3 regions of the Marinobacter sp. NP-4(2019) genome follow, and region 3 is predicted to be linked to each of the others. Evidence: predicted binding sites of a transcription regulator. Region 3 holds the regulator's gene; each other region holds the start of a gene.

Region 1 (8,045 bases), 1.0 Mb from region 3:
GCGTAGAAGCGCTGACTGAACAGGAGTGATGTCAGCGCCAACTGAGTCTGAGCGTTGAACTCGACCCCGAGCTTCACATAAAGCGCGCCTTGCAGGTTGCCGGAGGCTGCGGTACCCGCCTTGTTGGCACCGTCAACCAGGGTGACGTCGACGCCGCGCTCGGCAAGGTTGCGAGCCAGCAAGCTGCCGGCGATTCCGGCACCGACAATGGCAATCGAGGCGGGCTTGCTGACATCCGTTACCCCGGTTTCGGAAGCGGATTCCGGAATTACGCCGGTGAGCATGTCCCGTTTGCGCCCGAACCCGGCCACCTTGGTCATCGAAAAGCCGGTGTCCGCGAGGGCACGACGAATACGCCCTACGGCGGTAAAGGTAGCGAGGGTGGTCCCGGGTTTGCTGTGTTGCCGGATCTGGTGGATGGCATCATCCAGCCACATGCCCGGGTTCAGGGAAGGGGCAAAGCCATCGAGGAACCAGGCATCGGCGGTGAACTCCAGTTCCCGCCACGCATCGAGTACGTCTCCGAAATACAGGGTGAGCCGGACCCGCCCGCCGTCCAGCAAGACACGGTGAACACCCCTTACCAGTGGTGGATAGTGTCGGATCAGCTCGTCGCCGAGATCCTGCAGCTCCGGCCAGAGTGCCAGTGCACGTGTCAGATCATCCCTGGTCAGGGGGTATCGCTCGGCGGAAACGAAGTGCAGGATGGTGCTTTGGCTGGCAGGCGTGTTGCGCCAGGCCTGCCATGCAGCAAGAAAGTTCAGGCCGGTACCAAAGCCGGATTCCGCAATCACAAAGGACGCGTGATCCGGTAGGGTGGCAAAGCGCTCCGGCAACTGATTGTGCCCGATAAAGACATGCCGGGTTTCTTCCAGCCCGTTATCACGGTTGAAGTAGACATCGCCGAACAGTCTTGACTCCGGTACCCCATCTTGCCAGCGAATGTCAGCCGGCTCTATGGCCGGCACAGTCTCTTCTGCCATTACTTCCCGGATGCGTCGCCGCTATCGATAACAGTGATGCTGCGAATGATAATGGGGTCGTTCGGCACATCCGCCATACCACTGGAATAGCCGGTCTGCTTGCGGGCAATGGCATCCACCACGCCCATGCCTTCGGTCACTTTGCCAAAGACCGCATAGCCCCATTTCCTGGGGTTATCGGACGCATTCAGGTACGGATTATCAACCACATTGATAAAAAACTGCGAGGTGGCCGAGTGTGGCTGACTGGTTCGTGCCATGGCTAACGTACCCCGGAGGTTCCGCAGGGTGGGGCTGGCCTCATTGGGAATGGGGGTGCGGGTGTCCTTGCGACCAAGGTTGCGGTCGAAGCCGCCGCCCTGAATCATGAATCCCGGGATAACCCGATGGAAAATGGTGCCCTCATAGAAACCACTGTCCACATAACTGAGAAAGTTTTCCACGGTTTTCGGCGCCACGTCTGGCCGCAGCATGATTTCAATGACTCCTTCGCTGGTTTCCATGCGCACCTGGGGCAGTGGTTGATCCACGGTGTCGCTACCCGCCAAAACCGGGAAGCTGATGGCCAGTGAGGCCAATAAAACCAGCAAGAGATGAGTAACGGAAAGTGATGGGATTACCGGTAATGTCGACTGATTCGGGTTCACCTTGTTTGCTCCGTGGACGGCGCTGGCAATCGTGCAGCGAAAGATACGAGTCAGCCGGGATATTAACAGAAATTCCGCCAGTAACGGGTATTCCCCCATGCAGATCGGGTATTGATCGTCTAACCTGTCATAAGATTGTTTAACAAAAGGTGCGGCGGGTTGGGTGGTACGGCTGCAGTATTCATGGAATGGAGGGCGTCAGTGGATATCCGTCAGGGATTTGAAGAAAAATCACGGCTTGGCCGACTGCTTGTTAATCGGGGGTATTTGTCCACCCGGCAGCTGGACGAGGGGTTGCGCTTGCAGAGGGAAACCGGGCAGCGCCTCGGGGAAGTACTGATCCAGACCGGGTGGATCACCGAACGCGAGCTTTTCAGAGTCCTGAGACAACAGGCTCGTTTCCGCAACGCTGCCGCTGTGTTTACTATGGTGACTCTGCCGCTGCAGCCCCTGGTGAGTTTTGCGGCAAGCCCGGCGGTAAGTGCTTCCCAGGCCACCTCTTCGGAGTCAGGGCCGGTAATGCAGCAGCGTAAGGGGATTTCACCCTTGAGTGATGAGGATATGGCCGGGGTCTCGGGGCAGGGGGATCAGACGCTCGCTCAACGTATTGCTGCCGTCGAGGCCATGGTTTCAGGCGGAAGTGATACCGGTGAGGAGCCGGATGTCATCGAAGGGATCAAACTGACGGCCCATATCTTTGTTCCAGTGCTGAATTTCCTGGATTCCGATCTGACGATAACCGGGGTTCACTATCGCGACGATGGTCCTCGCCACCATGTTGGTGACAATGGCAGGCTTACGCTGGCATTTCCCGAGCGAATCGAGGAGATCCGCATGGATAATATCCGTGTCAGTGGTGGGCACACGCCCCCCATTGGCAATGTCAGTATCAGTGATATCCGCTTCGATCCGGATTCACGAATGACGATCTACACCAGATGAAACGGAAGGCAGGGCTCCGGAGCCTGATCTGACCGATCAGGCACTGGCCAGAATGGTTCTCTGAGAATCGCCGGTTTGCTCGCCATGAGCGCCATAAAGTTTCTGCTGGCCGCTGGCACCGCGGAAGATATCCGTCAGGCGTGACAAACGTTTCTGCATATGACTGATGACACGACCATTATTGCGGTTAATTTCCTGGCAGAACGTCAGTCGTTCATTGGCTTGTGTCCACAGCTCCGCCAGATCGGATAACCCCGCGCTTCGAATGAAGCGGGAAGGCGCACCGCCCTCGGGACGGTATCCCATGGCAACCAGGACGTGGATTTTCTGCTTGGCGCGCGCACGAATCTGATCGAGAACCGTATTCTTCTCGGTCGTTATCGTTTGCAATGCCTGCATATCCGAAGAGGAGAGGCAGGACTTTTCCTGCTCCAGAATGTCCGCTAGCGACTCCAGTTGGCGGATATCCTGGGAAAGAAGGTCTTTCAGTTCATCGATTGCGGCCATGATTTACTCACCCGAAAATGCTTTCATCCATCTCAAGCATTTTCTGGGCCAGTTTCTCAGCGTCAATCTTGTATGAACCATCGGCCAGGGCCGCACGGATCTGCTCAATGCGGTCATCATCCATCTCTGGATAATCACCCAGCTTCTGTTCCAGCTGTTTCAGGTTCTTCGCCTGGCTGCTGAGGTTAACGTTTTCCCCCCGCGCACCCTGAGCCTGGGTTTTGGCCTGCTCTGGCGCCTGTGGCTGGGTACTTTGTGTGGAGCCAGACTTGTCGGCCGTGGTTCTGTGAGTGTTGACCTGGCCGGGGCCAATTCCATTAAAGTCAACTGACATATCGGTACCTGCTTACTCTAATAGGCTGCCCAAGGGCAGCGTTCGCGAATTTTATACTTGCTTATCGGCGGTTGATTCGAAAGCTTTAGGCTATTTTAGCTACAAAAGATTACATATCCGTCATTTGTTTCGCGGGAGGTGGCAAGATCTTGCCGCCTGCGGAAAAAGCACGCCGTACACTTGTTGTTTCGATGACTTACATTGGAATCTCTACCTGTCCCGGGGCGGTGACCAGTGCTTTAACCGTTCGGGACGAGGACAGGTTTTCAACCACTACCTGGTCACCCACGCCGGCATCGGCCATGGCCTTACCCCGTGAGTTGACAGTAAAGCTGCCCTTGCGTGCGGTAATAATAACATGATCTCCCCGGGTGACCGCCGCCGGCGCGGAGAGCAGGTCAGGGGTCATCATTGTGCCGGCATTGACGCCGCGACGCATTTCCATGCCCACCAATTGATCAATGTCAGTAATCACGCCCTTGCGGGTCGCGTTCAGCACGACCGGTTCCGCAGCGATCATGCTGGCCATGATGCGTTCGCCGCGAGCCAGGGGGCGGGCAGCCACCAACCCTTCGCCACGAATGGACACGGAGGCGTTCAGGAACATCCGCCACGGGCGCTCACCCTGGCAGGCGACCTGAAGCGTTGGATGGGTGGATTGCCAGGGGTCGCCACTGAAGCTGACTGCCAGCGGCTGCTCACAGGTTGCCAGGGCCAGCCGACTGTCCAGTCGACCGGTTTTATGTGTGACATCAAACCCTTTTTTCGCCTGTTGCTCTGCGAAAGTCTCCAGAAACGAGTCGGCAGCATGTTTGATCTGCTCGGCCGTGGTGCTTTCCGCACGGGCAAGGCCTGCGGCAGACAGTAACAGTGTGACGACAAAAATGGTGGTGCGCATACGCAGCGGTTTGTCCTATGCTGTCATTATTCAGGCGATGCCTCCTAAGCACTTCAGGATTCGGCATGCCCGCCGTTAAACCCAAACAATGAGTCAAAATACTGGCGAAGTGCCAGTTTCAATAGCTCTCAATAGTTAACCAGCAAAATGCATGCCGGCATATTGGCGGGCAGGCCCGGGAGATAAAGTCATGGCAGGAGTACTCGACAGTGTAAATCAGCGAACGCAGCTGGTAGGGCAGAATCGCCTGGAGCTCCTGTTGTTCCGCCTTCGGGGAAGGCAGATGTATGGCATTAATGTCTTCAAGGTCAAAGAGGTCCTGCAGTGCCCGAAACTGTCCTCCATTCCCCGGAGCCGCAGTGTCGTGCGGGGTGTGGCTCATATTCGTGGAGAAACCATTCCGGTTATCGACCTGGCCATGGCCATCGGGCTTCCGGGTATACCCAAGGAAGCGTTGGCGAGCAGCTTTGTCATCATCACTGAATACAATCGCAAAACCCAGGGGTTCATGGTGACGGGGGTGGACCAGATCGTGAACATGAACTGGGAGGATATTTTGCCGCCCCCAAGGGGTGCCGGGACCGAAGTTTACCTGACAGCGGTAACCAGGATTGACGACAAGTTGGTGGAAATCATCGACGTAGAAAAGATTCTTGCAGAAGTTTCTCCGCTCAGGGAAGATGTCAACGAAGAGTTGGTGACCCGAAGTGCCGGGCGTGTGCAGGCGCACCTGCCAGTGCTGGTGGTGGATGATTCCAGCGTCGCGAGACGACAGATGGAACGGTGTCTGACAGCCATCGGCATGGAAGTCATCACCCGGGACGATGGTAAGCAGGCTTTTGATTATCTGAAAAAAATCACCGAAGATGGTTCAAAGGCCAGTGATCATCTGTCCCTTGTGATCTCCGATGTCGAAATGCCGGAGATGGATGGCTACACTTTGGTTACACGGTGCAAGAACGATCCGGCGTTACGGGATACATTTATCATGCTTCACACCTCACTGAGTGGCGTGTTCAACACCGCCATGGTTCAAAAGGTGGGCGCTGACGAGTTCATGGCCAAGTTCAGTGCAGACGAACTGGCTGAAAAGGTTATGGAGATCATTGATCGGGCCTAGTGCCGGCGATCAGTCCTGATTCACCCGACGCAGAGATTCAATGAAAGCGGATATTACGCCACAGGAATACGAGGCTTTTAAGACATTCCTGCAGGATGCATGTGGCATTCTGCTTGGTGATAACAAGCAGTACCTGGTGAAAAGCCGTCTGCGTCGCATCCTGGAGGAGCATCAGTTCAGCACCCTTGGGGAGCTCCTGAACCGCCTCAATCGTGCCAGTCACAGTAGCCTCAAGGAGGTGGTCATTGATGCGATGACCACCAACGAGACGCTGTGGTTTCGTGACAACCACCCGTTTCGTATTCTCCAGGAAAAACTGCTACCAGAGTTTGCCGAGCGAAACACGATGCAGCCATTGCGGATCTGGTCTGCCGCCTGCTCCACTGGACAGGAGCCTTACTCGGTCGCGATGATCATTGAGGAGTTCCGGCGTCAACGCCCGGGCAAGCTGCGGGATGTAAAGATAACAGCGACCGATATCTCGAAAAGTGTGCTGGAAGTAGCCCGCCGGGGTGAATATGAGATGATCGCCATTGGGCGTGGCCTTTCACCGGAGCGCCAGAAACAGTTTTTCACCCCCTCCCTGAACGGTGGCTGGCAGATACGGCCTCAGATCAAGGGCATGGTGGAGTTCAAGGAACTCAACCTGCTGGAGCGGTACATGCTGGGCAAGTTTGACATTGTCATGTGTCGTAACGTGTTGATCTATTTTTCCGCGGAACTTAAAAAGGACATCCTGACGCGTATCCACGCTACCCTGAACCCGGGCGGCTATCTTATCCTGGGCGCGTCGGAATCACTCAATGGATTGCCCCACCTGTACGAAATGGTGCAGTGCCACCCGGGCATTATTTACAGGAAGAAATAACCCGCCCATGCCCCTAAACGTCTGGATACTGGTTGCCGCCCAGGCACTGGCCATGTGCACGGCCCCCTTTATTGTTTTCATCGGCAGTATCCATGGCCGTATCCTGGCGCCGTCTCCGGAGCTGGCTACCTTGCCCGTCGGGCTGGTGGTGGTCGGCACGGTGCTGGCCATCAAGCCGGCCACCTGGTTGATGGAGCGCATCGGCCGTAAGCCAGTGATGCTCCTGGGGGCATTGACGGGCGTGCTTGCAGGCATGATTGGCGGGGCATCCGCCTGGTTATCCAGTTTTCCTCTGCTTTGTCTGGCTGCGGTGGTTGGTGGTGCGGGGCTTGCTGTCGTCCATCAGTACCGTTTTGCCGCCATGGAATCCGTCAAACCGGAGATGGCCGGGTCAGCGGCTGCCCGGGTGTTGCTGGGTGGTTTGATTGCGGCGTGGCTGGGGCCGGAGATCGCGCTTGTCGGTAGCGCCGGGCAGGGGGAGCATCCCTTTCTTGAGGGGTGGCTGAGCCTGGGCGCTGTCCAGTTTCTGGCGATGATTGTGCTGGCTCTGGGCTACCGGGCGAAGGGGGAGCTGACCAGGGAGACGCCGGCCGGTGGAGGGCGCCCGTTGAGGGCGATCCTGCGAGCCCCTGTCGTCTGGACTGCCATTAGCGGTGCCGCCATAGGTTACGCGGTTATGAGCTTTATCATGACGGCAACCCCGCTCAGTATGACCGAGATGGCCGGCCATGAACTGGAGGATGCCAAGCGGGTGATCCAGATTCATATCGTTGCCATGTACCTGCCGTCACTGATCAGTGGCTGGCTGACAAGGAGGCTGGGTATTCCCCTGATGATGGCCGTCGGGTTGCTCGCCTACCTGGGGTGCGTACTACTGGCATTCAGTGGTATTTCCTTCCACCACTATCTGTTCGCGTTGATTATGCTTGGAATCGGCTGGAACTTCCTGTTTGTTGGTGGTACTACCTTGTTGCCCAGTGGCTATCGGGACGAGGAACGTTTTCGTGTTCAGGGGTTGAACGATCTTATGGTCTTCAGCTCCCAGGCGACGGCTGCTCTCACTGCGGGGGCGGTCCTGACGGCCGTTGGCTGGGCCGGGTTGTTGCTGGTTTCGATTCCATTGCTGATACTGCATGCGATTTTGATGGCGGTCTGGCTTATCCATTCCAGGGCACCGACCGCCCCTGAATCGTCAACCGACTAATCTGACAGGAGCGCCTGATGCATATCGATTTCGAGGGTATGGCCCCGCAAAACATCTATCACATCCTGACCCAGACGCTGATCCCACGCCCGGTGGCCTGGGTATTAAGTGAAAACCCGGACGGTGACTACAACCTGGCGCCATTCTCTTTTTTCACACCGATTACCAGTAACCCGCCGTTGTTGATGTTCTCAGTGGGTAAAAAACCGACGGATGGTGCTTTCAAGGACACCAGGGTCAACATCGAACAGCGCAAACGCTTCGTGGTCCATATAGCGCATCGGGAGCTGGCACCGGCGATGACGGAAACCTCCCGTACCATGCCTCATGGCGAGTCCGAACTTGCCAACACGGATCTTGAGTTGACGGATTTTGAAGGATTCGAGCTACCGAGGCTCAAGGATTGTCGGGTGGCGATGGCCTGTGAGCTGTACGACATAAAGGAAATCGGCCCGACGCCACAGACCCTCGTATTTGGCAAAATACTGAATGTCTACGTGGCTGATGAGGCCGCGAAGCACGACGACAAGGGACGCCTGGTG
Region 2 (8,045 bases), 870 kb from region 3:
CTGAACCGGGCCATCTACCTGCTGGAGCAGAAGCGTGCCGATGTGTACCCGGAGGACGTTTACGTCATGACCTGGGCGCTGAAAGATCACATCCGCCCCCTGCCTCCCCGCAATGCCGGCCTGCTCCAGAAAACCGACACCTATATTGCCTTCTCACCGGAAAATGAGCGTTCCGGCCAGCTCGCCACCCTGCTGTCCGAAGGGACGGCCAGGCTCCGGGCAAGCGGACGAATCCGGGAGATCATGGCAACCTACGGCTTACCGGAGGACTGAAAAGCCCGCAGGGAGCCACCCTCCGCTGTGCTCAATATCAGTTCACCGTGCGGACCAATCCGAAAACGTTGCACCTCGGACAGCACTTCCAGGAAGCGATCTTCCTGTTGCATCAATGCCGGAGCACAAGCCATCAGCGTACCGGCCATTTGGCCGAACTCGAGCCCTTCACCAGTCAGGTTCCACGCCCCCGTATACCGGTTGCAGGAGGATCGGCCAACAACACGGTTGTCCGCCAGGAACTGGATAGTGACCCGTGAACTGTCAATAATTCCGCCTCCGTTGATGTCTTCCACCACCCACTCAGTGCCACGCAGCAGACGTTGCGGATCGCCCCCGCAGCCGGCCAGGGCATTACCATTGACCGTCAGCCGGACCTGATGCGGATACGGCATCCCGGACATCGAATCCATGCACAGCTGTGGCGCAACATCCAGGGTGACGGTCAGCCCCTCACGCTCGGCGCGGATGGTCTGGCCATTATCGGTGCTCTCCACCACCCTGGAAAACAGAGTCTCCGTTGCCTCCCCCACACGGCTCAGCGTCAGTTCTTTGCCCACCAGCGTAACGTGCCAGAACGGTTCGTTCCCTCGGGCAACGAAGGGTGAGGACAGCGCTCCGGCCGCCAGACACTCGGGATATTCGTGTCCGTTCAGTGTCAGGCTTGCCGAATTGCCTTTGCTCCAGAAAACCGTATCCGCGCCGTCGCCACCGGTGAAACGTGCCCCCGAAGCACTCCTGGACGGCTCCAGGGTGTAGCGGGTGCCCTCATGGGTCAGCACCAGCAGCCCTGAATCTTCCCGGTAATCCAGGTCAATGGTGGCCTGGCCGCAGTACAGACGGTCTGCCGGCATCCCGATGTCTTCCGGAGAGTCACTGGTAGACGCACAACCGGTCGCCATTAGCGATGCGACACCCAACAGGCTGATCAATCCGATGTTTTGCAATGTCATAGTTCCTTCCCTGATATCGCTTCTCAAGAACCATGAATTCTAAAGTGAAATCCCCCACAGCCTTCATTACGCTGAGGACATGTTTACAGTCAGTGCGATTTAATCCCGCAAGGACTTCTTATCCCGGGGGAACCCCATTATCCTTGGATCACCTTCAGCAGGAGACATTAGCAATGGCCATCAGGCTCTACCAGTTCGCCATTTCCCATTATTGCGAAAAAGTACGCTGGGCACTCGATTTCAAGGAATTGCAGTACCAGACTCACAGCCTGTTACCGGGCCAACACATTCATACCATTCGCAAACTCACCGGGACGCATTCATCGGTGCCGGTTCTGGATCATGACGGCCACATTGTTCAGGGCTCTTCCGCCATTCTGGATTACCTGGATGAAGCCTTTCCCGAGCGGCCGTTAACGCCGGCCGATCCCGAGGCAAGAGCAGCGGCACTGGCATGGGAGAAACGCCTGGATGACGACGCCGGACCGGCCGTGCGGTGCTATTCCTATCATTATTTCCTGCAGCGCCCGAAGGTCGTGGTGCCGTTACTCGCGGCCCAAACACCGTTCTACAACCGCATCCTGCTGAAGCTGACCTTCAGCCGGGTCGACGAGATCATGCGCAAGTGGATGAAGATCAACGAGAAAACCGCCGCGACGTCGCGTCAGACCATGGAAACACTGTTAACCGAACTGGCCGACACCTACCGCCAGCAAGACTTTCTGGCAGGCGATGCTTTCTCCCGGGCCGATCTGACGGCGGCAAGCATGTTCGCCCCCATGTTCCAGCCGGAGCAGTACCCCGTGCCCTGGCCCCCGGAAAAACGCATCCCGAGGGACATTCGGGACTGGCTGAATCAATGGCAACCGCAGCTACAGATCCTGGAAAAGGTCTACCAGGCTAACCGCTGAGCCGCCTGCGGTCGCGCCCGGGAGACACACCCGTCCAGCGGCGATAGGCGCGGGTAAAGGCACTCTGCTCCGAGAATCCCAGCAGCAGGGCGATGTCGGTCAGGGTCAGAGAGGTATCCCCGAGGTACTGTCGCGCCAACTGTTCACGGCTGCGATCCAGCCATTGCTGCCAGCTGAGCTGATGACCGGCCAGCCGGCGCTGAAGTGTGCGGGGAGACATGTACATGGCTTTGGCGGCACGTTCCAGCGTTGGCTCACCATCGGCCAGCAGCTTCAAGAGCACCTGCTGCAGTTGTCGCTCGGTTTCCGAGCTGCCCGGCAAAGCCCGCAGCAACGCCTGGGCCTGCCGGTCCAAAAGCTCCTTCAGCGTCGGGTCCCGACGTGGCATGGGAATATTCAGGTATGCCAGCGGAAACCGCACTCGCACGTGGCTGTCGTTCCAGGTAACGGGGCATCCGAAGAATGCCTCATAGGCGCGAGCGGCATCCGGCCCGACGGATTCCATGAAAGAGACCGAGGAAGGGGGTGGCGGGTTGTCGAGCTGTCGCCGCAGGAACGTCACCAGGGCCGCGATGGCTGCCCCGTCCGCCTGCTGCCCCAGCTCATTGTCCGACGGCGGCCAGCGCATTTCCGCCTGATCACCATCGATACCGATTTCCGCCAGTGTGGTGCCGTAGAACAGGGTTTCGTATCGCTGATACGCCTGCATGGCCTCGCCCAGCGTATCCGATGCCAGCACCAGATACCCCAGTACCCCAACGTGTCCCGGTCGCACACAGCTTCCCACGTCCAGTTCCGGCGCGGCGCTGTCCGGGCACAGTGCCAGCCCTCTCGCCAGCAGGTCACGCCAGACCGCCACCGGGACATTATCCTGCGCGGACCAGCGGGCCAGCTCCGGTCGCAGGGGGCCGGCATCAAGGTGCTGCTGGTCCAGCCAGTCCGTCAGCAGACCGGTCCAGGCACCGGTTACCCTTACCACTCTCGCCATGGCGAACGACTCCTGACCATTGCTTCAACATTGGCATGGATTATCAATTCAGTGGCGTATATCGTCAATTATAAAACCGAGGAGCAGGCAAAAATAGACAGCACACAATAACGGATAACCGGATCTGCTTATGGCTATTACCGACATGATGCTGACCGTTCTGGAGAACAGCGGCCTGCTACCACTCTGGAACGCCATAGCGCCCTGGCTGGCCCTGGACGAACGGCAACTGATTTTCATGATTGCAACGCCGGTGTTTATCGCCATCACCGTCTGGGAATACCTGAGGCTTCGCCATGACCCGACACTGATGGACACCCGGGAAGCCATCCGCAACTTCGCCCTGGGCGCCGGTTACCAGGCGACCGAATTGCTGTTTGCCGGTATCATTGCCTTTCCGGTCTACGCATTCCTTTACCACTATCGGCTGCTGGAGCTGGAGCTGACCTGGGTCACCGGGTTCCTGACCTTTCTGGGGGTCGACTTCTGTTTTTACTGGATGCACCGGGCCAGCCATCGCATACGCTGGTTCTGGGCCGCCCACGTGGTCCATCACTCCTCGGAGCGCATGAACTTTTCCACCGCGATGCGCCAGAACGCCACCAATATTTTCAATGGTGGGTGGATGTTCTACCTGCCATTGGCGTTTATCGGCTTTAACCCGGTCTGGATCGGGGTCGCCTATGCCCTGTCACTGGTGTACCAGTTCTTTATCCATACCACACTGGTCAGGCAGTTACCGTCCTGGGTGGAACTTGTGTTTAACACACCCAGCCACCACCGTGTACACCATGGCCGCAACCCGGACTATATCGACCGCAACTACGGTGGCACCCTGATTATCTGGGACCGGCTGTTTGGTACCTTTACACCGGAGGATGCCCGGAATCCCCCGGAATACGGCATTACCCGCCCCGTGTACTCCAACAACCTGATCGTATTATGGACCCACGAGTACAGGGACATGTTCCGGGACATGACTCGCCCGGGCGCGTTGAGCTCCCGACTTCAGCACCTCTGGCGACCGCCGGAGTGGGAACGGACAGACCATCAGCGCGACTCTGCAAAATAAACGACAACCAATAACCGAGTGTCAGACCATTTTACATGCTGATCGGCAAGGGTAGAGCAAAAAAACAATAACTCTCTGTTTTTAAAGTGGTCTGCACGCATCGGCTTGGTACTTGCCTTTATGGACGGCGCATGAAACGCACTTACTATGACACGGAGAAGTTACACATGCGCTTGAGTACCTTATCCCGCTTTCTTCCCCACACCCTCGCTGCTGCAGGGCTCATGGTCACGGGTTCGTCCGTCGCGGCCCCTATCGTAATGGAAGGTGATTATGTCCGTACGGCGGTCAGTGACAATGGCACCCTCGGTGCTGGGGGCAGCGCTGATCCGGGCATCATTCACGACACCAGCGGTACCCGCAACTGGGGTCCGGAGGACTACCTGACGCCCGGCACTCCCTGGGAGTGGTTTGGTGTCAAGTCCGCCCAGACCGGCACTGTTGGAAACAACAACGCCAGTTCGGCCGGGAGTATCACTACCCTGACGGGCCCAACGGATCTCTCCGGTGGCATTGCCGACAATCAGGTGGCCTGGGAGGGTCAGTACAGCGACCTGTTCACCATCAGCCACAGCTATTCGTTCAATGACGACCATGAGCGCATTGATGTACTGACCACGATCACCGCACTCCAGGATCTGAGCGATCTGACCTTCCTTCGCGCCATCGACCCCGACCCGGACGTTAACACCCACGGTTCCTACGACACCACCAACACCCGGGGCACCACCGGTGTTGCAGAAGAGGACTTCGTGAACTCCCAGGGCGGCATGACCGGGCTGACCCTCGGCCTTTACACACAATCCGATATCACCCACAACACCGGGATCTCTGCCCCCTGGTCCACCAACCCGGACGACTACCTGGCGGGGGTCAACGATGGCGATGGCGATTACGTCATCGGCCTGGGTTTCGACATCGGCTCGCTGTTTTCCGGGGAACTGGTGAACCTGAGTTATTCCTACGTTATGGGTGAGACCCTGGATACCGTGGACCTGCCCAACGAGGTTCCGGAACCCGGCACTCTGGCCCTGATGGGACTGGGTCTGACCGGCATCGGCCTATCCCGTCGCAGAAAGCAACGGTAAACGCTCCCACCGGTCCGTCGATACGCGGACCGGTGCACTCCCACACCTCACATTATGCTGCCGACCTTCGAAAAAGCCCGGGAAATCATTGGCAAAGACCGCTAGGATAACCGTCAGATCCTGACACAATGACCGGCACAACCGGTGAATCCGACGGAGCAACTATGGGCCCTGAATGGCAAGCGGTTTGGCTCACCCTCAAACTGGCCGGCATCACCACACTGCTACTGCTGATCATCGGCACCCCGATCGCCTGGTGGCTCGCCCGCAGCCGGCACTGGCTGCGTCAGCCGGTGTTTGCGATTGTCGCTCTGCCCCTGGTACTTCCCCCCACCGTACTGGGCTTCTATCTGTTAATGATGCTGAGCCCCGACGGTTTTATCGGCCAACTGACCGAACGGTTGGGGATCGGCACGCTCCCGTTCACCTTCGAAGGTCTGGTATTGGCGTCCGTCATCTACTCGCTGCCGTTTACCGTTCAGCCCTTGCAGAATGCCTTTGTCAGCCTTAATGAACGATTGCTGGAAACTGCCGCAACCCTACGGGCTTCACCATGGGATCGCTTCTTTACCATCGCCGTTCCCCTGGCGCGACCAGGCTTTCTGACCGCGGCGGTACTGACCTTCGCCCATACCATCGGTGAGTTTGGCGTGGTGCTGATGATTGGCGGCAATATTCCCGGAGAAACCCGGGTGCTGTCCGTGGCCATATACGATCACGTCGAAGCCCTGGAGTATGGTCAGGCGCACTGGTTGGCCGGAGGCATGCTGCTGTTCGCCTTCCTGATGCTGATCGGACTTTACACCATCAACGGCCGGCTGGCAGGCGGGGTCGTTAAATGAACCAGGGCACGGGCATTCTCACCCGCTTCCGGTGTGACTTCGAAAGCTTTCAACTGGACGTGGACCTGCAACTCCCCGGACGGGGCGTCACCGCTCTGTTTGGCCATTCCGGCTGTGGCAAGACCACGCTGCTTCGGTGCATTGCCGGACTGCAGCCGGCCGCTGGTTACCTGTCGGTGAACGGTGAATGCTGGCAGGATGACCACCACCATCTGGCCGTTCACCAGCGCCCCCTGGCCTACGTCTTCCAGGAAACCAGCCTGTTTCCCCACCTGTCGGTCCGGCGCAACCTCACCTATGGCTACCAGCGCATTGCAGCCGACCGGCGACAGATCAGTTTCGATCGGGCAGTGCACTGGCTGGGACTTTCACACCTGCTGAACCGTATGCCGGAGAAACTGTCCGGCGGCGAACGTCAACGGGTAGCCATTGCCCGGGCACTGCTGACCAGTCCCCGTCTGCTGTTGATGGACGAACCCCTGTCCGCACTGGACCGGCAAAGCAAGCAGGACATCCTGCCCTATCTGGAGAACCTGCACCACACCCTCGACATCCCGGTGCTCTATGTCACCCATTCAGCGCCCGAGGTTGCCAGACTGGCGGATCACGTGGTGATGATGGATAACGGCCGTGTGGTGGCCGAAGGACCGCTGCAGGAGACCCTGGCTCGCATCGATCAACCTTTCGCCCTGGAAGAGGACGCCGGCGTCATTGTCAACGCGGTCATTAGTGAACGTGACACCCGCTGGCACCTGTGTCGCGCCGACTTCAAGGGCGGCAGTCTCTGGGTCCGGGACGAGCCGCAGCTGGAGTCCGGTCGGTCCGTAAGGCTTCAGATTCTCGCCCGGGACGTCAGCATCGCGCTGGCTCCCAACCACAAACAGAGCATCCAGAACCTGCTACCCGCCCGAGTGGAACAGGTCGCCACCGACCAGAGCCCGGGGACGACCCTGGTCAGACTGCAGTCCGGTGACACCCCTTTCCTGGCCCGGCTGACCAGCCGGGCTGCCCATCAGCTGCAGTTGGCGCCGGGCATGAACGTCTGGCTTCAGATCAAAACCGTCGCCATTGTCGATTAACCAGTCATGGGGACGACTTGCCCAAAAGTCTGGCCCGCTTGGCACGGGCCAGTCTGCTCTCTGATCGGTAATCTGTGAAGGTATGACAGCGCCAACAGGAGCAAGCAATGACAACACAGCATCAGTGGGTGAACAATAACGGCGTCAACCTGTACGTCACCACCGACGGTAATCCCGATTCTCCTCCGCTGGTGCTGGTGCACGGTTATCCGGACAACCATACCGTGTGGGACAAGGTAACCGAGCAGTTGAAAGAGCGTTATTTTGTCGTCCGCTACGATGTTCGCGGCGCAGGTCGCTCCGACAAGCCAGCCAAAACCCGTGCCTATCGGATGACGCATCTCGCCGCGGATCTGGCAGCCGTTGTAGATACCGTTATTCCCGACCGGCCGTTCCACCTTGCCGCCCACGACTGGGGCTCCATACAGAGCTGGGAATCGGTGACCACCGGTCCACTCACGTCAAGAATCCGGTCGTACACCACCATTTCCGGGCCGTGCCTGGACCATGTCGGTTTCTGGTTACGTAACAACGTTACCCGTGTCAGTGAAGGCGGCACCCGCAAGGTCCTCAAACAGCTCGCCAGTTCCTGGTACGTGGCCATGTTTCAGTTGCCACTGTTGCCGGAAACTGTCTGGCGCGCCGGACTCGACAAGGTGTGGCCAAATTATCTGAAGAACCGGGAGCAGGTGTCCGATGCGGAATACAACCGTTTTCAGCGTAATGACGGTCGCTACGGCGTAAAACTTTACCGGGCCAACTTCATGCCCAAACTGTTACGGCCGGAGCCCCGACCGGCACAATGTCCGGTGCAACTGATTGTGCCGGGCCAGGACAAT
Region 3 (8,045 bases):
ACACCAGCACGCTGGTCAGCCCCATGGAACTGTTGAGGTCACGGATCAGTTTGACCAGCACCCCCATGGCAATGGGATCCTGGCCGGCGAAGGGCTCGTCGTACATGATCAGTTCCGGGTCCAGGGCAATGCTGCGGGCCAGGGCCACCCGGCGGGTCATGCCACCGGAAAGCTCTGAAGGCATCATGTCCCTCGCCCCCCGGAGCCCGACAGCCTCCAGTTTCATCAGCACAATATCGCGGATCATGTCCTCGGGCAGGGAAGTATGGACACGCAGGGGAAAGGCAACGTTTTCGAATGCACTTAGATCGGTAAACAGGGCACCGCTCTGGAACAACATGCCCATTTTTTCCCGCAGGGTATACAGGGCCTTGCGTCTAAGCTTGGGCACATTCTCACCCGCCACCATGATGGTACCGGAATCCGGCTTCAACTGACCGCCGATCAGCCGCAACAGGGTGGTCTTCCCGGTTCCGCTCGGCCCCATGATGGCGGTAATTTTGCCGCGGGGGATTTCGAGGGTCACACCATCAAATATACGCCGGCCCGAGCGCGAGAAAACCACATCCGTCAATGTTATGTATGCTTCCGAAGCCATAAGCCATCCCTTTCAATCAGGCGCATACATTATGCGAAGCAGATTGGAAGCTCAATCCACACAACACAAAATGTCCTGATGGCAATGATCAGTTTCCCTGAACAAGGCCCCATAGCCTCGTGAAGTGATATACTCCCGCCAAACCAACCAGTGTCCCAAATGACGACAAGGTGCGAGCCGAAAACACCATGAGCGACAGCGACAAGACCATAGCCGACATCAAGCAGACCTACCGGGACTCGGCGCTCCGAGCCATCGAGATAGAAAAAGAGGCCATTGTGTCCCTGCTGGATCGCATCGACGATCACTTTGTCCGTGCCTGCGAGGTCATCATGGCTTGTCGGGGACGCGTGGTGGTAACCGGCATGGGCAAATCGGGCCACATTGGCAACAAAATTGCCGCCACCCTCGCCAGCACAGGTACGCCCTCTTTCTTCGTACACCCCGGCGAAGCCAGTCATGGCGATCTGGGCATGATCACCGGACAGGACGTGGTGCTTGCCATTTCCAACAGCGGTAACACCAGCGAAGTGGTCACCATCCTTCCGTTGCTGCGTCGTATGGGTGCCCCGCTGATCAGCATGACCGGCAATGCAGATTCCACCCTGGCAAAAGAAGCGGTGGCCAACCTTGATGTCAGTGTGGCCCTGGAAGCCTGCCCCCTGGGACTGGCCCCCACCTCCAGTACCACGGCCACCCTGGTAATGGGGGATGCCCTGGCGGTCGCGCTACTGGAAGCTCGCGGCTTCAGTGCGGAAGACTTCGCTTTCTCCCACCCTGGCGGCAGCCTGGGTCGCCGGTTGCTCCTGCGGGTTTCCGACATCATGCATTCCGGCGACCGCATCCCCCGCGTCACCGAAGACACCACCCTCAGCGGCGCATTGCTTGAAATGTCCCGCAAGGGACTGGGCATGACCACGGTGGTGGACGCGGACGGTAACCTGACCGGTGTCTTCACCGATGGCGATCTGCGTCGCACGCTGGACAGATCCTTTGACGTCCACACAACCCCCATTCACCAAGTCATGACCCATAACGGCAAAACCATCCAGGCCGACCACCTGGCCGCCGAGGCGTTAAACATCATGGAAGAAATGAAAATCAACGCCCTGCCCGTCACGGATGAAAATGGCCAACTGGTCGGCGCCATCAATATGCACGACCTGCTCCGCGCCGGCGTTATCTGAGGAGGCAAGCAATGACCGATACCCTGCGCCCGCAATGGCCGGCCCGCATTCTCGGCAAAGCCGCCAATATTCGCCTGCTCGCCCTGGATGTAGACGGCATCATGACCGATGGCAAACTGTTTTTCAGTGCCACGGGCGATGAAATGAAAGGCTTTAATATTCTGGATGGACTGGGTCTGAAACAGGTCATGGCCGCCGGCATTACCGTCGCCGTCATCACCGGGCGCACCTCGCCACTGACTCAAAAACGCATGAGCGACCTCGGCATCCCGCACCTGATGCAGGGCCGCGAAGACAAGAAGGTGGCGCTGCAGGAACTGGTCGAATCCCTTGGTGTCAGCCCCGACGAGATCGCCTATATGGGCGATGATCTGCCGGACCTGCCCGCCATCCGCTTTGCCGGCCTGGGCATTACCGTTCCCAACGGCTACTGGCTGGTTCGCGAACAGGCGGATGTATGTACCTCGGTCCCCGGTGGCAGCGGTGCGGTTCGGGAGGCCTGTGACCTGTTGCTGACCGCCTGCGGCCAGCTCGACACCACCCTGGCCGCCTACACCCTGGCCGACTGAAGGACCCGTCGCGATGAGAGGCAACCTGCTCCCCACCCTGTTACTGGTCGACCGTCCCTGGCTGAGAACCCTGGCACTGGGCTGCACCATTGTGGCTCTGATCGTGATGATGTGGCAGAGTGACGAGCCTCAGGAACCGGTGGACGCAGCGGCACTGAGAGGGCAGTCCGAACCCGATGGCTTTGTCGTCAACGGTCGCTACCTTTCATACGATGAAACCGGCAAACTCAATGTGCGCTTTGAAAGCCCGCGTATTGAGCAGTTTGAAGCCAGCAACAGGGCCATCATGGAATCCCCACGGGCGGAACTATTTGGTGAGGGTGAGTCCGAACCCTGGCACCTGAGCTCGGATACCGGAACTTACCGTGAGGCGGATGGCCTGCTTCACCTCAAAGGTAACGTCAAGGTGATTCGCACTGCCGGTGACCGCCGGGGCATCCTGACGACTTCCAGGCTGACGCTGGACAACAACAGCCGCACGGTCTACACCGACGCTCCGGTCACGCTGACCGATTCATTCAGCGTGACCCGGGCAACCGGAATGAAGGCCTGGATAGATGCCCGCATTCTCGAACTCGACTCACAGGTGGAAGGACGCTATGAACCTGGCCAACAAGCCAATCCGTAATTTTACCGCAGCGCTGGCAGCACTCCTGTTTGCCGGGTCAGCAGTTGCTTTCAGCCTGGACTCCGACACCCCGATTACCGTCAAAGCCAACAGCGCACGGCTGGATGACAGCAAGGGGGTTGCCACCTACACCGGAGACGTCACCCTGACCCAGGGAGCCACTGAGCTGACCGCCGACAAAGTGATCCTCTACCGTGATGAGAACGGCCTGCGGCGAATCGAAGCCACCGGGCAACCAGCCCACTACCGGCAACCCGCGCGGAACGGCGAAGGAGAAACCGACGCTCGCGCCCTCAACATCACCTACTCGGCCCCGGAAAACCGGCTGACATTTGAACGGGAAGCAGTGATTGAACAGAATGGCAACCTGTTCCGCGGCAACATCATTCATTATGATAGCGTCGACCGTGTCGTCACCGCAGAAGGGTCCGCCAGCAACGGCAATGGCCGTGTTGAGATGGTTATCCAGCCACGCAGCAGTCAAAACAGACAGGATTCGGATGGCAGTTCTCAGGGCCAGTAATCTGGCAAAAAGCTACAAACACAAAAAAGTGGTCCTTGACGTCTCCCTGGAGATTCGCAGTGGCGAAATTGTTGGCCTGCTGGGTCCCAATGGAGCAGGCAAGACCACCTGCTTCTACATGATCGTAGGACTGGTATCGGCGGATAATGGCCGCATCACCATCGACAGCAAGGACATTACGCCACTACCGATGCATGGTCGTGCCCGCAAGGGGATTGGCTACCTGCCCCAGGAAGCGTCGGTGTTCCGCAAGCTGACGGTGCGGGACAATATCATGGCGATCCTGGAGACCCGCAAGGAACTCAAACGGGCGGATCGCGAGGCCAAACTGGAAGAGCTGCTGGAAGAGTTCCACATTACGCACATCCGCGACAGCTTGGGCATGGCGCTGTCCGGCGGTGAGCGGCGGCGGGTGGAGATTGCCCGGGCGCTGGCGATGGAACCGGCGTTCATCCTGCTGGATGAACCCTTTGCCGGTGTCGACCCCATTTCGGTCAGCGACATCAAACAGATTATCCGGCACTTGCGGGACAAGGGGATCGGGGTATTGATTACTGATCACAACGTGCGTGAAACCCTGGACATTTGCGAGAATGCCTACATCGTTTCAGGCGGCCACATTATTGCTTCCGGAAATTCGGAGGAAATCCTGGCCAACCAGCAAGTGAAAGAGGTCTACCTCGGAAATGAATTCCGGCTTTGACCGGCGTCATATTCCAGAGCCGGTTTTACCATGACCCAATTGTCATGTCAGTGACAAGCAAGTACACTCGGCAAAGAACTTGCTTGGTCTGGCAAGTAGCCAGCATACAACGAATTTTTTTTGCAATCACTCGTTTACTGGGTGACGGATCCTGAACCATGGTTATGAAAGCGTCATTACAGTTAAAACTGGGTCAGAGCCTGACCATGACGCCCCAGTTGCAGCAGGCGATCAGGCTTCTGCAACTCTCTACTCTCGACCTTCAGCAGGAAATCCAGCAGGCTCTGGACTCCAACCCCATGCTGGAAACCTCGGAAGACGACGATACCCCGGATGCCAATACCTCCGAGCAGGACCACGAAGAGTCCCCGAAGTCCGAGGAAACCGCTTCGGCGACGGAGTCCACCTCCGACTGGGATGAATCCGAGAACGGTCCCGACTGGGCATCGGAGAATGACATTCCCGATAACATTCCGGACGATTTGCCAGTAGATACCGCCTGGGATGACATCTACCAGTCAGCACCGGCACCGGCGGCCCGCAATGAAGACGAGAACGACAGCGACTTCGAAACCCGCAATTCCCCGACCGAGACCCTTCAGGACCATCTCGAATGGCAGTTGAACCTGACCCCCCTGAGCGAACGGGACCAGGCCATCGCCCATGCCCTGATGGACGCAGTGGATGAGCGTGGCTACCTGGCCTCATCCATAGAGGAAATCCATTCCGGACTGGTGGACGACACCGAGGACGACCCGCTGGAACTGGACGAAGTGGAAGCAGTGCTGCACCGACTGCAGCACTTTGATCCACCCGGCGTCTTTGCCTGCAATCTGCAGGAGTGTCTGCTGATCCAGCTCAACCAGTTGCCGCCGGACACCCCCTGGCTGGCCCAGGCGCGACTGGTCATTACCCATTACATCAACCTGCTGGGCAACCGGGATTACGCACAACTGCTGCGCCGTAGCCGCCTGAAGGAAGATCAGTTGCGGGAAGTGCTGGCGCTGATCACCAGTCTCAACCCACGGCCGGGCGATTCGGTAGACCGGGCCGAACCGGATTACGTCATTCCCGATGTTATGGTTCGCAAGCACAACGGCCGCTGGCGAGTCGAACTCAATCCCGACATTGCTCCCCGGATCCGGGTCAATGCCAGTTACGCTTCCCTGATCAAGCGCGCGGACAGCAGCGCCGACAACACCTACCTGAGGGATCAGCTTCAGGAGGCGAAATGGTTCATCAAGAGCCTGCAAAGCCGAAACGAAACCCTGCTCAAGGTGGCCACACGGATTGTCGAGCATCAGCAGGGCTTTCTGGATCACGGCGAAGAAGCGATGAAGCCGTTGATTCTGTCGGACATTGCCCAGGCCGTGGAAATGCACGAGTCCACCATTTCCCGGGTGACCACCCAGAAATACATGCATACACCCCGTGGCATCTTTGAATTAAAGTACTTTTTCTCGAGCCACGTCAGTACTGATGAGGGTGGAGAGTGTTCCTCCACCGCGATCCGTGCCATGATCAAGAAACTGATTGCGGCAGAAACTCCGAAAAAGCCATTGAGCGATAGCAAAATTGCAGCCATGCTAGGAGAACAGGGTATCAAGGTAGCCAGGCGGACCGTAGCCAAATATCGTGAGGCTATGCACATTCCGCCTTCCAATGAACGGAAACGGCTGGTTTGACCCGACTGGATCCGCCGGCAGGAATAACGCCGGCACACCGTTGGCCCTCACCGGGGTCAGCATGATGACGACAGGAGACGCCTATGCAACTCAATATTTCAGGCCATCACGTAGAACTGACTCCCTCATTGAAAGATTACGTATCAGGCAAGTTTGAAAAGCTCGAGCGCCACTTTGACCACATCAGTAACTGTCAGGTGACGCTTCAGGTTGAGAAGGTAAGGCAAATGGCTGAGGCGACACTCCACGTGATTGGTGGTGAGATTCACGCAAAGGCTGAGAATGACGACATGTATGCAGCGATTGATTCGCTGATTGACAAACTGGACCGTCAGATTCTCAAACACAAGGAAAAGAACATCGATCGTATGCATGGTAATGGTGTCCGTTAAGATACCGGTTCCCAGGCATTCAAAATAATCGAGCTGCGGCACGAACGTGCCGCAGCCTTTTTTTTACGGAATTGCAGTCGATTCATGAGCGACACATCCCTGACTATCGAAAACATTCTTGCACCGGAACTGACCCTGTGCCGAACCCCGGCATCCAGCAAGAAACGGGTTCTGGAATTCATTGCCGAGCAGGTGAATCAACAGGATTCCTCTCTCAGCGAAACCCAGATCTTCAACAACCTGATTTCCCGGGAGCGGCTCGGCAGTACCGGCATTGGCCAGGGCATCGCCATCCCTCACTGTCGCCTTGAAGGGCTTGACCGGGTGGTTGGTGTACTGCTGACGCTGGAAGAAGGGGTCAGTTTCGATGCCATTGATAATCAGCCGGTGGATCTGGTGTTTGCCTTGATTGTTCCCAAGGAAGCGACCAGCGAACACCTGGAACTGCTGAGCCAACTGGCGGAGAAATTCAACGACCGGGGATTTTGCGATCAGTTGCGGCAATGTACGGATGCACAATCTCTCTACAGCTGCATGTTGGACGGTGATAGCTGATCATTTCTGAGCGGAGGCAAAAAGGCAATGAAACTGATTATTGTCAGTGGCAGGTCAGGCTCGGGAAAAAGTACGGCGCTTCACGTGCTGGAGGATCTGGGCTTTTACTGCATTGATAACCTGCCTATCGGCCTGCTCTTCCCCTTGACGACAGAAGCCGCCAATCACAGCGATTCCCCAGGCCGCCTGGGTAAAATGGCAGTCAGTATCGATGCCCGCAACCTGGCCGGTGAGCTGACCAACTTCGAAACCATTTATCGCCAGCTCCGGGGTACCGGCGTCACCGTCGAGATTATCTACCTGGATGCGGACGAACAATCCCTGCTCCAGCGTTTCCACGCAACACGTCGCAAACACCCGCTGAGTGACGACAAAACGTCACTCCGGGAAGCCATTGGCAATGAGAAACAGCTACTGGAGCCACTGTCAAAGCTGGCCGACCTCTACATCGATACCACCGGCATGTCCATGTATGAACTGCGCGACATGGTCAAGCAGCGTATCGTCGGGCGCAAGGACCAGGAACTGGCCCTGCTGTTTCAGTCATTCGGCTTCAAACACGGCGTGCCTCTGGATTCCGACTACGTCTTCGATGTGCGCTGCCTGCCTAATCCCTACTGGGATACCAGCCTTCGCCAGTATGTCGGCACTGACCAACCGGTTATCGAATTTCTGGAGAAAGAGCCCCTGAGCCGCAGGATGGTCGACGACCTGATTGCGTTTCTGGACAGCTGGTTGCCATCGTTCGCTGACAGCAATCGAAGCTACATGACCATTTCCATCGGCTGCACCGGCGGACAGCATCGCTCTGTCTATGTCTGCGAGCAACTGGGCGACTACTTCCGTCAGAAGTACAACAATGTCCAGGTCCGCCACACGGAATTACCCCACCTGCAAACCAGGGACCAGGGGTAAACGGGCATGATTCGACGTCCCATCACCATCATCAACAAGCTCGGTTTGCACGCGCGTGCCACCGCTAAGCTGGTTGCCACCGCCTCAGCCTATAAAAGCTCGGTGACAATCTGTGGCAAAGGTCGCGAAGTTGATGCGAAAAACATCATGCAGGTCATGATGCTGGCCGCAAGCCAGGGAACAGAAATAGAGCTGATTGCGGACGGCGCAGACGAGGAACAGGCGATTGAGGCCCTGGTCGAGCTGATCAATGACTATTTTGGCGAAGGCGAATAAACCCACATTCTCGA

The links. The regulator sigma-54, encoded in region 3, starts transcription at its own class of promoters, with help from an activator protein. The targets are predictions, from matches to a motif close to ANTGGCATNNANNTTGCTNT.
Region 1: the regulator sigma-54 is predicted to act here: its motif matches at 4,451-4,470, upstream of flgA (flagellar basal body P-ring formation chaperone FlgA).
Region 2: the regulator sigma-54 is predicted to act here: its motif matches at 4,297-4,316, upstream of EHN06_RS21560 (PEP-CTERM sorting domain-containing protein).

The regions. Positions count from the first base shown of each region.
Region 1 is NZ_CP034142.1:2,066,484-2,074,528, forward strand. It holds gene mnmC (bifunctional tRNA (5-methylaminomethyl-2-thiouridine)(34)-methyltransferase MnmD/FAD-dependent 5-carboxymethylaminomethyl-2-thiouridine(34) oxidoreductase MnmC) at 1-983, opposite strand, end outside; gene EHN06_RS09475 (peptidylprolyl isomerase) at 983-1,630, opposite strand; gene EHN06_RS09480 (pilus assembly protein PilB) at 1,832-2,572, shown strand; gene EHN06_RS09485 (flagella synthesis protein FlgN) at 2,609-3,079, opposite strand; gene flgM (flagellar biosynthesis anti-sigma factor FlgM) at 3,087-3,413, opposite strand; gene flgA (flagellar basal body P-ring formation chaperone FlgA) at 3,610-4,311, opposite strand; gene EHN06_RS09500 (chemotaxis protein CheV) at 4,502-5,431, shown strand; gene EHN06_RS09505 (CheR family methyltransferase) at 5,472-6,299, shown strand; gene EHN06_RS09510 (MFS transporter) at 6,307-7,503, shown strand; gene EHN06_RS09515 (flavin reductase family protein) at 7,521-8,045, shown strand, end outside.
Region 2 is NZ_CP034142.1:3,972,281-3,980,325, forward strand. It holds gene EHN06_RS18135 (substrate-binding periplasmic protein) at 1-273, shown strand, start outside; gene EHN06_RS18140 (META domain-containing protein) at 252-1,226, opposite strand; gene EHN06_RS18145 (glutathione S-transferase family protein) at 1,400-2,137, shown strand; gene EHN06_RS18150 (helix-turn-helix domain-containing protein) at 2,127-3,125, opposite strand; gene EHN06_RS18155 (sterol desaturase family protein) at 3,256-4,197, shown strand; gene EHN06_RS21560 (PEP-CTERM sorting domain-containing protein) at 4,365-5,285, shown strand; gene modB (molybdate ABC transporter permease subunit) at 5,414-6,127, shown strand; gene modC (molybdenum ABC transporter ATP-binding protein) at 6,124-7,206, shown strand; gene EHN06_RS18175 (alpha/beta fold hydrolase) at 7,314-8,045, shown strand, end outside.
Region 3 is NZ_CP034142.1:3,101,322-3,109,366, forward strand. It holds gene EHN06_RS14085 (ATP-binding cassette domain-containing protein) at 1-598, opposite strand, end outside; gene EHN06_RS14090 (KpsF/GutQ family sugar-phosphate isomerase) at 787-1,785, shown strand; gene EHN06_RS14095 (KdsC family phosphatase) at 1,797-2,354, shown strand; gene lptC (LPS export ABC transporter periplasmic protein LptC) at 2,368-2,982, shown strand; gene lptA (lipopolysaccharide transport periplasmic protein LptA) at 2,954-3,505, shown strand; gene lptB (LPS export ABC transporter ATP-binding protein) at 3,483-4,208, shown strand; gene EHN06_RS14115 (RNA polymerase factor sigma-54) at 4,367-5,893, shown strand; gene hpf (ribosome hibernation promoting factor) at 5,977-6,285, shown strand; gene ptsN (PTS IIA-like nitrogen regulatory protein PtsN) at 6,370-6,840, shown strand; gene rapZ (RNase adapter RapZ) at 6,868-7,755, shown strand; gene EHN06_RS14135 (HPr family phosphocarrier protein) at 7,762-8,031, shown strand.